DNA from 4 places in the Lysinibacillus sp. FSL K6-0075 genome. Region 2 is predicted to be linked to each of the others. Evidence: riboswitches for the same ligand, from Rfam matches in the RefSeq annotation. Region 2 holds a riboswitch; each other region holds the start of a gene.
What was found. Region 2 has a riboswitch for thiamine pyrophosphate ahead of thiW (energy coupling factor transporter S component ThiW). Riboswitches for the same ligand answer to the same signal wherever they lie in the genome.

Region 1 (3,297 bases), 640 kb from region 2:
TTATTGATATCCAAATCCAACTTTTACTCCATGTGAATCCATCATTCACATGGAGTTTTTTGATTAAGAAAAGGCCTATGTCTATAATTTGACATAAGCCTTTTCTTTCATTATTGGTAAATTTGACTACCTGCTTTTTTAAACTCCTCCGCCTTATCCTTCATACCTTGATGGATCGCTTCAGTAGTATTTAAATCCTTTTCTTTAGCATAATTACGGATATCCTGTGAAATTCTCATACTACAGAATTTAGGACCGCACATAGAACAAAAGTGAGCTGTTTTTGCTCCCTCTGCTGGCAGTGTCTCATCATGATATTCCACTGCGCGTTCTGGATCTAATGACAGATTGAATTGATCACGCCAACGGAATTCAAAACGTGCTTTAGACAGTGCATCGTCTCGTTGTTGTGCACCAGGATGCCCTTTTGCTAAATCAGCAGCATGTGCAGCAATTTTATAAGTAATAACGCCCACGCGAACGTCCTCACGATTCGGTAAGCCAAGATGCTCTTTCGGTGTCACATAACAAAGCATCGCTGTACCAAACCAGCCAATCATCGCTGCACCAATGGCTGAGGTAATATGATCATAACCCGGAGCAATATCTGTTGTTAGTGGGCCTAATGTATAGAAGGGCGCTTCCTTACAAACCTCTAATTGCTTATCCATATTTTCTTTAATGAGATGCATCGGTACATGACCTGGCCCTTCAACCATCACCTGAACATCATGCTTCCAAGCAATTTGCGTTAGTTCACCTAGTGTTTCAAGCTCTGCAAATTGTGCCTCGTCATTGGCATCTGCAATTGAGCCTGGACGTAAACCATCACCTAAGGAAAAAGCAACATCATAAGCTTTCATAATTTCACAGATTTCATCAAAGTGTGTATAAAGGAAATTCTCTTGATGATGATATAAACACCACTGTGCCATTATAGAACCCCCACGAGATACAATGCCTGTTACACGATTTACCGTAAGTGGTACATAGCGTAAAAGGACACCTGCATGAATAGTGAAATAATCAACACCCTGCTCGGCTTGCTCGATGAGGGTATCACGATATACCTCCCATGTTAAATCCTCTGCTATGCCATTCACTTTCTCTAAAGCCTGATAAATTGGCACAGTTCCCACTGGCACTGCAGCATTTCGAATAATCCATTCTCTCGTTGTATGAATATGCTTACCTGTTGAAAGATCCATAATGTTATCTGCACCCCATCGAGTTGCCCACGTCATTTTCTCAACTTCTTCTGCAATGGACGAAGATACCGCCGAATTCCCAATGTTTGCATTGATTTTCACATGGAAATTACGGCCAATAATCATTGGCTCTGCCTCAGGGTGATTAATATTAGAAGGCATAATAGCTCGCCCTGCTGCAATTTCTGAACGAACAAATTCAGGGTCCATATTTTCACGGATGGCTACGAACTCCATTTCAGGTGTTATAATGCCATTTCGCGCATAATGAAGCTGTGTTACATTTTTACCTTTTTTAGCACGTAAAGGCTTTCTTGCTAATTCAGGAAAGACATTTTCATGATTACGCGGGTCATCTGCACGACGAAAACCATTATCCTCTGGTTTAATGGAGCGCCCCTCATATTCTTCTACATCGCCCCGCTCTTGAATCCATGAACTTCGTAAGGCAGGTAAACCTTTCGTAATATCTACTTGGTAGGCTGGATCTGTATAGGGCCCACTCGTATCATATACTCGAATAGGTGCATTTTCTTCATCCCCAAAGCTACCTGTTGTGGGACTTAATGCGATTTCACGCATAGGTACTAAAATATCGGGGCGCGATCCTTCCAAATACACTTTTTTGCTTCCTTCAAAGCTGGACATAATCGTAATATTCTTTTCACTAACTACTGACATGAGCTACTTCTCTCCCTTAAATGTATTTTGATACAAGGACCGAATCTAGCTCACCCCAACAATCAAATAAATAAAAGCCGAATCCAAAATAATTATTTGGATCCGGCCATGAATGTAAAGGTCTATTAATTGCATACTCTGCAATAGCTTCTTAACTTTCCCACGCTGGTATGAGCCAGATCAGGTCCAAAGGGTCAAGAAACCTCTAAGCGTTTCTCTCTCAGCCTGACTCATCAGACTCCCCTAGTTAATACTATTTAGTTTGATGCTAGTGTAGCAGATATTACTAAGAGATGGAAGTTATATTTTTTATCTTTCAACTAACTAGGTAAATAATACTTCTGCAAAATAAATCACAATTGTTACGGTTATACAGCTCACAATAGTTGAAAATAAAACAGCTTGCGCGGCTGTTGCTGATTCTACATCATATTCCAATGCTAGACTAGAACTATTACGAGATGTTGGAAAGGCACTGGCTATAAACAGTGATTGTGCGACGACTCCATCTAATCCCAATACATAAATAATGACTAATGCAACAGCTGGTCCAATAATTAATCGTGTAAAACAGCTGACAAAGACCGTTTTATTAAACATTGATTTGATCTCAAGTTGTGACAATTGCGCACCCAAGGTAATTAATGCCACAGCAATAAATCCATCTGCCACATGCTCTACCGGTATTTTGATAAACTGCGGTATACCAATATCAAAATAGTTCATAGCAACGCCTATAATCAGTGCATGAATAATGGGCATTTTAAAGAAATCTTTGATGATTGTCATACCCGACTTCGTAGAGGAAATTAAATTGTACAAACCATATGTATAAGTAGTCATATTTTGAAAGATTACAAGCATGACCTGAATGGCTACGCCAATAGGTTGCGTAGCAAAAATCATTTGAGCCACTGGAATACCGTAATTGCCAGAATTAATAAGCACCACACTATTTTTAAAGACTGCTGCCTCTGTTTTGGCTAAACCTAGCCCTTTCGCCATCAAATGACTGAGTATCATTTGACTACCGATAAAGAGCACAATAAATAATCCGACTTCTCCCAGAACAGATAATTCTACATGTGTTTCATATAAATTTACAAAAACAGCCGCTGGCATAAAGCAATATGTAATAAGCTGAGACAATGCTTTTAAGTTAAAGCGAAATTTCTTTTGTAGTATAGCGCCTATTACAAGTAACACTAAAATAGGTACAACAATTTGAAAGAAAATCATTCCGAGATACATCATATCAATGTCCCCCTTCCAGTGTTAATAGTAGTGCTGAATTCTTTTTAGGTCAATTTCTCTTACTTTCACAATAAAAGAAAGACTGCCTCTATATTGAAGGCAGCCTTTCCTTTTAAGCAAGCTTAAATCGATTTACAACTTCTTGTAGCTCATT
Region 2 (3,297 bases):
ATATTGTCATCTATCATGCACAACTTTATATTGTTTTATCGAAAAACAAGCCATGAAAGTGTACTTTTTATATTACATAACCTTCACTCAGTATTTCTGATGCCGCTATATCATCGCTAGGATTTATAGCCAACCTTTATGTCATTACAGACTAACTCACATTTTTTTATTCTCTCTACATAAGCGAAGTTCATCCATTGTTGTTGCAACTTAGGAGCTATAAAATTTTCCACCTCCCATTCTACAGCTTCATTTTCATCCATTTTTATTACAAAAATGGATTATTTCGCAATTCGTAGATGCCCGGACGAAAACTTTTGTGGAAAACCATTCTAAATATAGAACCAGTTCTACAATCTTAACTATTAGCCAAGCAATAATTCTTTATGATAGACTGTACTATATTTGATTACAAAAAAAGGGGGTTCATTCGATGACCCAGCAGAAGTCCAATAAGGCGGCTTTGTATATTTTAATGTTTAATATGTTTATCGCAATGGGGAGTATTGGCATAATTATTCCTGTCATGCCGGAGTATTTAAAAATATTTGGTGCAGCAGGACAAGTTCTAGGTATGCTAATTGCAACGTTCGCCTTAGCTCAATTCGTATTTTCTCCTATTGCTGGGAACCTTTCCGATCAGTACGGTCGAAAAAATTTAATTATTTTCGGTCTCATCGTGACAGGTCTTGCACAAATCGGTTTTGGCCTTGCTACAGATGTATGGATGCTCTTTTTAGCACGCTTTTTAGGTGGCCTAGGTTCCGCTTTTGTCGCACCTCCTATTATGGCTTTTGTCGCTGACGTCACAACCTATGAAGAACGCGGGAAAGGGATGGGGATGTTGGGTGCTGCCATGTCTCTTGGTTTTATGATAGGGCCAGGAATCGGTGGTTTCTTAGCAAAGGTTAGCTTACATTTTCCATTTTACACTGCTGGAGCTGCAGCCATCCTAGCTTCTATTTTATCTTACTTTTTATTACCATCTACCAAACCAAACACTGCACAAAAGAAGCAAAAGCAAGACAATCTGGCGAAGCAAATGGCTCGTTCCATACATATGCCTTATTTTGTAATGCTTATCATTATGCTGGTGTTCTCATTCGGAATTGCAAACTTCCAAACGACATTGTCATTATTTGTGACAGAAAAGTTTAATTACACACCTGTGGACATAGCAATTATATTAGTTGTCGGTGGTGCTTTTGGGGTAGTTGTACAAATGTTTATTATTACACCACTATTCAATCGCTTCGGTGAAATGAAGGTAGTCCTTGTCAATTTATTTATTGCATCTGTTGCTATTTTCTTCATATTATTTGTTTCTGGCTTTGCCCTTATATTAGTTGTAGCAACGATTTTCTCTACAGCAACGACATTAATTCGTCCAGCTGTTAATACACTCATCTCAAAGCTTGCAGAGAAAGAACAAGGATTCGCTGCGGGCTTGAATAATGCCTATATGAGTCTTGGTAATATGATTGGACCCGCTTTGGCTGGTTTATTATTTGACTGGAATATGAATAGTCCATATATTTTCGGATCGATCATATTATTAGCTTGCTTCTTCCTTGCACTCATCTGGACATTGAAAAAAGCACCTCATTTAATGCATCCCGATACAAAATAGTCTGAAAAATCATTGACTATTTTTAGCAGTATGTTACATTAATGTTGGTCAACGAAATTGAATGATTTTAACCACTAGGGGAGTCTTTAAAAGGCTGAGACGTATATGGTAATATACGGACCCTTTGAACCTGATCTAGTTCACACTAGCGGAGGGAAGTGGCGCTACTTGCTGTTGTCACTATATACACGCAAGGCCGCTTCCTATTGTTTAAAGGGAGCGGCCTTTTTATTTTTCCTCACGAACTTTATCAAAAGGAGTGAACTTTATGTCAATTCGTAAATTAACAGTCATGGCTTTATTAGTAGCTATTGCTGTTGCAGGCTCTACTTTCGTATCTATCCCAACAGGAATCGCACGTGCTTACCCCGTTCAGCATGCTATTAATGTGATAGGAGCCATTATACTTGGACCCGTACCAACAGTAATAGTTGCCTTTGTCACTGCCGTCATTCGAATCCTTACCGGAACAGGCTCTCTATTAGCTATCCCTGGTAGTGTCATTGGCGCGTTCTGTGCGGCCCTTGCCTATAAATATAGCAATAAAATGTGGTTAGCTGGCATCGGAGAAGTTGTGGGAACTGGCATTCTTGCTTCACTTATTGCCGTACCTTATGCAAAATTATTCATGGGAACATCTGTAGCAGCATTCTTCTTCCTACCTGCCTTTTTAACATCAAGTACAATCGGCGCCATTCTAGGTGTTATGGTTGCTAGCAGCTTGCGTAAAACGGAGCTAGTAAAGAGGTTTAATTCTTCTCTTTATTGAGGGGGGTGGCCAAGATTGGAGCGCTTTTCTTCCTTCTATGAGCGGCGATGGCCTTGGTTGGAGCGCTTTCCGTCTCCTTATGAGCGGCGATAGCTCAACTTAGAGCGCCTTCCATCTCCTTAGGAGCGGCTGCGACTCAATTTAGAGCGCCTTTCTTCTCTTTAGGAGCGGCAGGGACTCAACTTAGAGCGCTTTTCTTCTCCTTAGGAGCGGCTGCGGCTCTATTTAGAGCGTCTTTCATCTCCTTACGAGCGGCTGCGACTCAATTTAGAGCGCCTTCCTTCTCCTTACGAGCGGCTGCGGCTCTATTTAGAGCACCTTCCTTCTCCTTACGAGCGGCATTGACTCAACTTAGAGCGCTTTCTATCTCTTTATGAGCAAAGCTCCCACTTTTTAGATCATCTTGCCACTCTCTACAAAGGGGACAACTCTCTATTCAAACAATACAAAAAAGCAGTGCAAAATCTAATATTTTGCACTGCTTCCACTATTTTAAGATCGTTTTTTCATACCTTTTAATAACTGTGCCACATTTGTGTCTTCTGCCTGTATAGGTTTTTCCTCAACCAGCGGTTCTTTCTTCCTCGCATTCGTTAGGAAGTTCCAACCAAAACGTCTTATGGTAATATCCATAAAGAATAAAAGCATACTTGCTAAGAGAAGCCATGTAGCAATATTTTGTCGATCCGCTCCTTTTGTTGTAAAGTCTCGGAATACATCTTGTGGTTCCTTTAAAACCGCGCCTCCTGTTTGTTGAGTTAACTCTTCTATCAGTTGATCATTGACAGGAAGTAGTTCGTATTCGGAACTATAAGGAACACTTAGTCCTGCCTGATAAATGGCCTGCTTTTCATCTGCTACACGGAAGAATATTAATCCAGGTTCGGCTTGTACTACA
Region 3 (3,297 bases), 1.7 Mb from region 2:
ACGTTTGCAACAGATGAATGGCTTTGCACAAGCATGCCAGGGCTTTATTGAAAAGGTAGAAGAAATAGCGAGAGAGCTTCAATTACTTGAACAGGAAGCAGGGCGAGTAAAGGAACTCTATGGATTATTAAATGGACAAAACGCGAAAAAGCTATCCTTTGAGCGTTATATACAAATTAATTATTTAGATCAAATTACAGAAGCTGCCAATATACGGCTGTATCATTTATCAAACGGTCAATTTGAGCTCAGACGCTCAGATAGATTGGAAAAGCATGCAAAGCAGAGTGGACTTGGTCTTGATGTTTATGATGCCTATACGGATCAATTACGAGATGTTAAAACATTATCAGGAGGCGAAAAATTTAATGCTTCGCTAAGTCTTGCTTTGGGAATGGCAGATGTGATTCAAAGCTTCCAAGGTAATATTCATATTGAAACGATGTTTATTGATGAAGGCTTTGGTTCACTCGATGAGGAATCACTAAATAAGGCAATTGATACATTAATTGATTTACAGGATTCTGGTCGTATGATTGGCGTTATTTCTCATGTACCTGAATTGAAATCTGCGATGCCAGCAGTTTTACATGTAGAAAAAACATTGAATGGACATAGTCAAACACATTTTGAAGTGAAATAAAACGAAGGCGTATTTCCGAAAAAAAGGAATACGCCTTCGTTTTATTTTTTTCGAGGTGTGGCTGTAGGCGTTGTTCCCTTTTTTGCAGCCATTACTTTTCTGACGATAGGAATAACAATCGGTGCTAACTTTACGGCGGTTTTCACAACGTTTGATACTTTCATCCAAAAACAGCTCCTTTTACAATTACTACTACCTGTTTCTCTTAAAAATAAAACATTAACGGATAACGCGAACAGCCTGAATAATATTCCAGATCACAATACCAAGTGAGACGAGGGCATAGATGGCGAATGAAGCAAACCAAATAATCATCACTGTATTATTACTGGAGGTTGGATCTAAACTAAATGTGGAAAAAACAAAGACAATAAAGAACAGGATGCCAAAAACAAAAGGAATTAAATGAGAGACAAGTGCACGAATCGAATGTTTTTTTACATCACTATCTTTTGTCACAATGTACACAATTAATGGAACGATGAAAGGGGCGAAGAAAATACTAAGATAACTAAAGGCAGCTAAAATTTTTTGATTCTCCATAGTTGTACCTCCTTTTTTAATATTTACGCATGAATAATAGCAAAGTTTCAAAAAAATAATGTATGGAAGAGGTTGTAATCCTCCTATCCTTTGCGTACAATGAAAATGTTCAAATAAATTCAGATGTAACGACCACAAGGGGAGCTGATGATGTCAGCTGAGACTGGGCACGTAATGCCTTGACTCTTCGAACCTGTAAGTTAACGCTTGCGTAGGGATGTGGATAGAAACCGACACTTGTACGATGTGAGGCTCTGTCCTGGCATCGTTTTTTTCATTCTTGGGGGAAAATGGTGTCAGAAAGAGACATATCAGTGCATTTCTATTCCTGCTCTTGTATCCTACATCGGAACAAAGGAGAGAATATGTATGGACAAAAAAAGACTGTTAATGCTAGTGGAGATTGCGATATTTGCAGCGATTGGGCTAGTACTTGATCAGGTATCCTTTAAAGTATGGGCACAAGGTGGCTCAGTTAGTCTTGTCATGGTACCTATTATGTTAATCGCGTTTCGTTGGGGCCTAGTAGCTGGGCTAACAACGGGACTACTTGTGGGTGTTATGCAAACAATGTTTGGTTCCTATATCGTGCACTGGCTACAAGGATTACTAGATTATGGTGTTGCTTTTACAGTTGTAGGATTAGCGGCAGTTGTACGTGGACCAGTGTTGGACGCTGCTAAACATATGAACAAAACAAAAATGGCACTTTATATTATAATAGGTACCGTTTTCGCAGGCTTCTTACGATACGCGGCACATACAATTGCTGGTGCTGTATTTTTTGCAGAATATGCTGGCGATCAAAATGCTTGGATCTATTCCATCATCTATAACGGTACATATATGCTACCAGCAACTATATTAACGGCAATCGTTGGTGTTCTTTTATTCACAGCCGCTCCACAATTAATGCAAAGAAAAGCTTAATGCAAGTCCCTTCACATGAGTGGGGGGACTTTTTTATTGTGAATAGCTCTTTTAGCACTTTGCAAAGTAGGAAAGCATACAATATTTAAAGCGTTTATCGTTATACGCATAAAAAGTTATGTTATATTAAAGAATAGATATTAGATGAAAGGGACGTTATAGATGATTGTAAAAACACAAGAAGAGATTGAAGCTTTTAAAAAAATAGGACGCATTTGTGCTGAAATTCGCGAAGCGATGAAAGCTGCAACAAAACCAGGTGTTACAACACTTGAACTAGACGAAATTGCTGGCCGCATGTTTGCGGAGGCAGGCGCTATTTCTGGACCGAAGGGAGAATATGATTTCCCTGGGTATACATGTATTAGTGTCAATGAAGAAGTGGCGCATGGTATTCCAGGAAAGCGTGTTATTCAAGAAGGAGATATTGTGAATATTGATGTTTCTGGCTCCTTAAACGGCTACTTTGCTGACACAGGTATCTCATTTGTTGTTGGTGAAGGCTATGAAGACAAAGAAAAGCTATGCCGTGTTGCCAAAAGTGCCTTTGATCGAGCAATGACAAAGGTAAAGGCTGGATCTAAATTAAATCAAATTGGTAAAGCAGTTGAACGTGAGGCGAATGCTAATGACTTAACTGTTATTATGAATTTAACAGGTCATGGCTTAGGTAAATCTTTACATGATGAGCCAAATCATATTTTAAACTATTATGATGCATGGGATTCTACCATTATGAAAGAAGGTATGGTGCTTGCGGTTGAGCCATTTATCTCAGCAAAAGCAGAGCATATTGTAGAAGCTGGTGATGGCTGGACATTCGTGACACCTGATAAATCACTTGTAGCTCAAATCGAACATTCAGTCATTGTGACAAAGGATAAACCAATTATCCTAACGTCATTAGACGAAGAATAGGATATAATGAAAAATCCTGCTAACCAATTTATTTTTGGTAGGCAGGATTTTTTTTAATAAATAAAATGCCAACAAAGAGAACACCACATAAAAATAAGGCGGCTGTAGTGACAAGTAGCTCATCAAAACCATTATGTATGGCGATTCCAATATAAGCCCAAATAAAAACACTTGGATACATAACATCAAAGTGATGGAAACGGATATGTAGCGCAATGGCTCCTCCTAATGTTAGTAAAATCACTGCCCAAAGAGGCGTACTA
Region 4 (3,297 bases), 1.7 Mb from region 2:
TTTACAGAGCCACGTCGCTCGAAGATTGAGCAAGAAATTGAAGAAATTAAAATTACATTAGATGTCCTTGTGCCAAGTGAAGAGGTTGTCGTGACAGTGACGAAGGACGGTTATATTAAACGTACATCGACACGTTCTCATGCCGCTTCAAATGGGCAAGATTTTGCCATGAAGGATTCGGATTATTTATTGTATGAAGCAAACTTAAATACACAGCACCATCTATTGCTGTTCACAAATCGTGGTAATTATATTTATCAGCCTGTTCATGAGCTTCCTGACATACGCTGGAAGGACCTGGGCCAGCATATTTCCAGTATTGTCCCAACAGGGGAAGATGAATCGATTATTGCGGTTTATGGCTTCGAAACATTTGAACAGCCAAATACGTATGTCTTCACAGCCACAAAAGATGGTCAAATTAAGCGCTCACCACTCGCAGACTATGCGGTAACACGTTATTCAAAGCCAATTAAAACGATGAACGTCAAGGCTGGTGATGCGATGATCTATGCATCGTTTGTGACGGATGATGTAGAACTGATGCTAACAACGGATACAGCCTATGCGATTCGTTTCCCGATGGAGGAACTACCCGTTACAGGTGTGAAAACAGGCGGTGTGAAAGGGATCACGCTAAAAGATGGAGAAGCCTTAGTTGGTGTCAATGTGCTACAGCCTGATGTTACACAATATGTAGTGATTGTGACACAGCGTGGAGCCGTGAAGAAAATGAATGTCGCTGAAGTTGAAGTAGCAAGTCGTGCAAAACGTGGACTAAAAGTATTAACAGAGTTAAAAGCAAATCCTCACCGAATTGTAGCAGTTATACAAGCGACAGACGAGGAGCAGGTTGTGATTGAAACCGAAAAAGGCGTTCAAGAGGTAATTGCTGTACAAGCATTGTCTCGTGCAGATCGCCATTCCAACGGTTCGTTTAAAGTGGATATTGCAACAGATGGGGCGATTTCCCATGTATTAACAGCCAAAAAAGAACAGAAACCTAGCTAATATCATGCCCAGTCTCTTAGGAGAGCTGGGCTTTTGTCTTGAATACAATCGCTATTCAAAAATAGCACCTTGTCATTTAAGTGTAACTATGGGTATAATAATCATCGAAAAGTTCATAGCGAAAGAATGTAGGGGGGCTAGTAGTTGCTAGCTGAGATTGTGTCCGATAGACGCTGACCCTTTGAACCTGATTTGGCTCGTACCAGCGTAGGGAACATCTATTCAAAAAAGCAAAGTTTTGAAGAATGATTGTAATACGTCTGGGAGGAATCCTAGGCGTTTTTTTATGTTTTCAGGCGATAGCTTGAAAACCTTGTATACGCTTTCTTCTGGTGACAACATTCATTCATGAACACTTTCATATTACAAACTGGGAGGCTTTCGCATGAAAAAATGGTTATTTATTCTATTGGCAGCACTTTTGACTTTAGTGGGCTGTAGTGAAAAAGAGGACAAGCAGGCGACTGACAAGCTGAAAAAGGTGTCTGTGGTACTGGATTGGACACCGAATACGAATCATACAGGTCTGTATGTCGCAAAAAAACTCGGTTATTTTGAGGAACAGGGCTTAGATGTTGAGATAATTATGCCTGGTGAGGCGGGCGCAGATCAGCTTGTTGCTTCTGGAAAGGCAGAGTTTGGCGTGAGCTATCAGGAAGGCATTACACAGGCGCGTGTACAAGATGTGCCGCTGGTCTCTATCGCAGCGATTATTCAGCATAATACATCTGGCTTTGCTTCTATTGCATCAAAAGGCATTACATCGCCAAAGGATTTTGAAGGTAAAACTTATGGTGGTTGGGGTGCGCCATTAGAGCAAGCCGTTCTCCAATCATTAATGCAAACAGAAAAGGCAGATATCAATAAGCTAGATATCGTCAATGCAGGGGATTTAGATTTCTTCACAATGATGGAAAAAGACATTGATTTTGCTTGGATTTATTATGCATGGACTGGGATTGAAGCTGAGCTGCGTGGGGAAAAGATTAATATGCTGTATCTAACGGATTATAGTGATCAATTGGATTACTATACACCTGTTCTAGCTACGAATGAAAAAATGCTACAGGACAACCCTGATGTTGTCAAAGCCTTTGTTGCAGCTACATCAAAAGGCTATGAATACGCAATAGAAAACCCAAGTGAAGCGGCTGATATTTTAATCGAAGCAGCTCCAGATTTAGATAAAGAGCTAGTGCATAAAAGTCAGGAATGGCTGGCAGATAAATATCAGGATGATGCCAAGCAATGGGGAGAGCAAAAGCTTTCTGTGTGGGAAAACTATGCAAAATGGATGTCTAGCAATCATGTACTAGAGGGCGAGTTTGATGCGAAACAAGCCTTTACAAATGATTTCTTACCTAAAAAGGAGGCCAATTAAGATGGCAAATTCATTAATCAGTGTGCAAATCATACCAAAGACAGAGAAATATGAAGATGTTATACCTTATGTGGATGCAGCGATTGCTGTGATCGATGCTTCTGGCGTGAAATATGAGGTACATCCATTGGAAACAACGATGGAAGGCGAGCTTTCTACATTGCTCCAAATCATTGAAAAAATGAATGAGAAGATGATCGAGCTTGGTGCCATTAATGTTATTACACAAGTGAAAATTTTATATCAGCCAAAGGGTATTACGATGGATACATTAACGGAGAAATATCAGTAATGAAACGTGCATTGCAAAAGGGAAGGACGATAATTTTTATCGCCTTCCTCTTATTCATATGGGAACTAATCGTGCATTTTGCTGAAGTTCCACATTGGTTATTACCTGCGCCAAGTAGTATTTTGTCGGAAGCCTTTCAGTCGTATCAAACCTTTCTACCACATGTATTTGCTACGGTGCAATTAGCCTTACTAGGTCTGGCCATTGGCATTGCTTGTGGTCTAACGGTGTCGATTGTGTTGCATCGTTTTACATTCATTCGGGAGTTGTTTTATCCAATTCTTATTATGTCGCAAAATGTTCCCATTCTTGTCTTGGCACCATTGCTTATTATTTGGTTTGGCTTTGGCTTATTACCGAAGCTCATTATTATTTGCCTCGTGTGCTTTTTCCCAATTGTCATTGCAGCGATGGATGGATTTAGGCAAACGGCCCCTGAATTAAAGCATTATTTTGCCATGATCGGTGCTACCAAGGCACAAACCTTTTGGAAGCTGGAATGGCCTCATGCCTATCCAGCCATTTTCTCAGGCGTTAAAATTGCTGCTACATATAGTGTGATGGGGGCTGTGATTGCGGAGTGGCTCGGTGCAAAAAAGGGTATTGGTGTTTA

Region 1: another riboswitch for thiamine pyrophosphate. It lies ahead of thiC (phosphomethylpyrimidine synthase ThiC); the one in region 2 lies ahead of thiW (energy coupling factor transporter S component ThiW).
Region 3: another riboswitch for thiamine pyrophosphate. It lies ahead of thiT (energy-coupled thiamine transporter ThiT); the one in region 2 lies ahead of thiW (energy coupling factor transporter S component ThiW).
Region 4: another riboswitch for thiamine pyrophosphate. It lies ahead of MHB65_RS12920 (ABC transporter substrate-binding protein); the one in region 2 lies ahead of thiW (energy coupling factor transporter S component ThiW).

Annotation. Positions count from the first base shown of each region.
Region 1 covers NZ_CP151947.1:263,569-266,865, reverse strand. The annotation lists gene thiC (phosphomethylpyrimidine synthase ThiC) at 111-1,889, opposite strand; TPP riboswitch at 2,030-2,144, opposite strand; gene MHB65_RS01200 (AEC family transporter) at 2,214-3,143, opposite strand; gene MHB65_RS01195 (methyl-accepting chemotaxis protein) at 3,256-3,297, opposite strand, start outside.
Region 2 covers NZ_CP151947.1:900,321-903,617, reverse strand. The annotation lists gene MHB65_RS04160 (MFS transporter) at 434-1,630, shown strand; TPP riboswitch at 1,697-1,804, shown strand; gene thiW (energy coupling factor transporter S component ThiW) at 1,899-2,399, shown strand; gene MHB65_RS04150 (VWA domain-containing protein) at 2,892-3,297, opposite strand, start outside.
Region 3 covers NZ_CP151947.1:4,241,492-4,244,788, reverse strand. The annotation lists gene MHB65_RS21240 (SMC family ATPase) at 1-643, shown strand, start outside; gene MHB65_RS21235 (hypothetical protein) at 685-807, opposite strand; gene MHB65_RS21230 (DUF4870 domain-containing protein) at 863-1,186, opposite strand; TPP riboswitch at 1,314-1,421, shown strand; gene thiT (energy-coupled thiamine transporter ThiT) at 1,556-2,116, shown strand; gene map (type I methionyl aminopeptidase) at 2,279-3,034, shown strand; gene MHB65_RS21215 (hypothetical protein) at 3,063-3,297, opposite strand, start outside.
Region 4 covers NZ_CP151947.1:2,626,296-2,629,592, reverse strand. The annotation lists gene parC (DNA topoisomerase IV subunit A) at 1-1,011, shown strand, start outside; TPP riboswitch at 1,132-1,242, shown strand; gene MHB65_RS12920 (ABC transporter substrate-binding protein) at 1,397-2,392, shown strand; gene MHB65_RS12915 (thiamine-binding protein) at 2,394-2,684, shown strand; gene MHB65_RS12910 (ABC transporter permease) at 2,684-3,297, shown strand, end outside.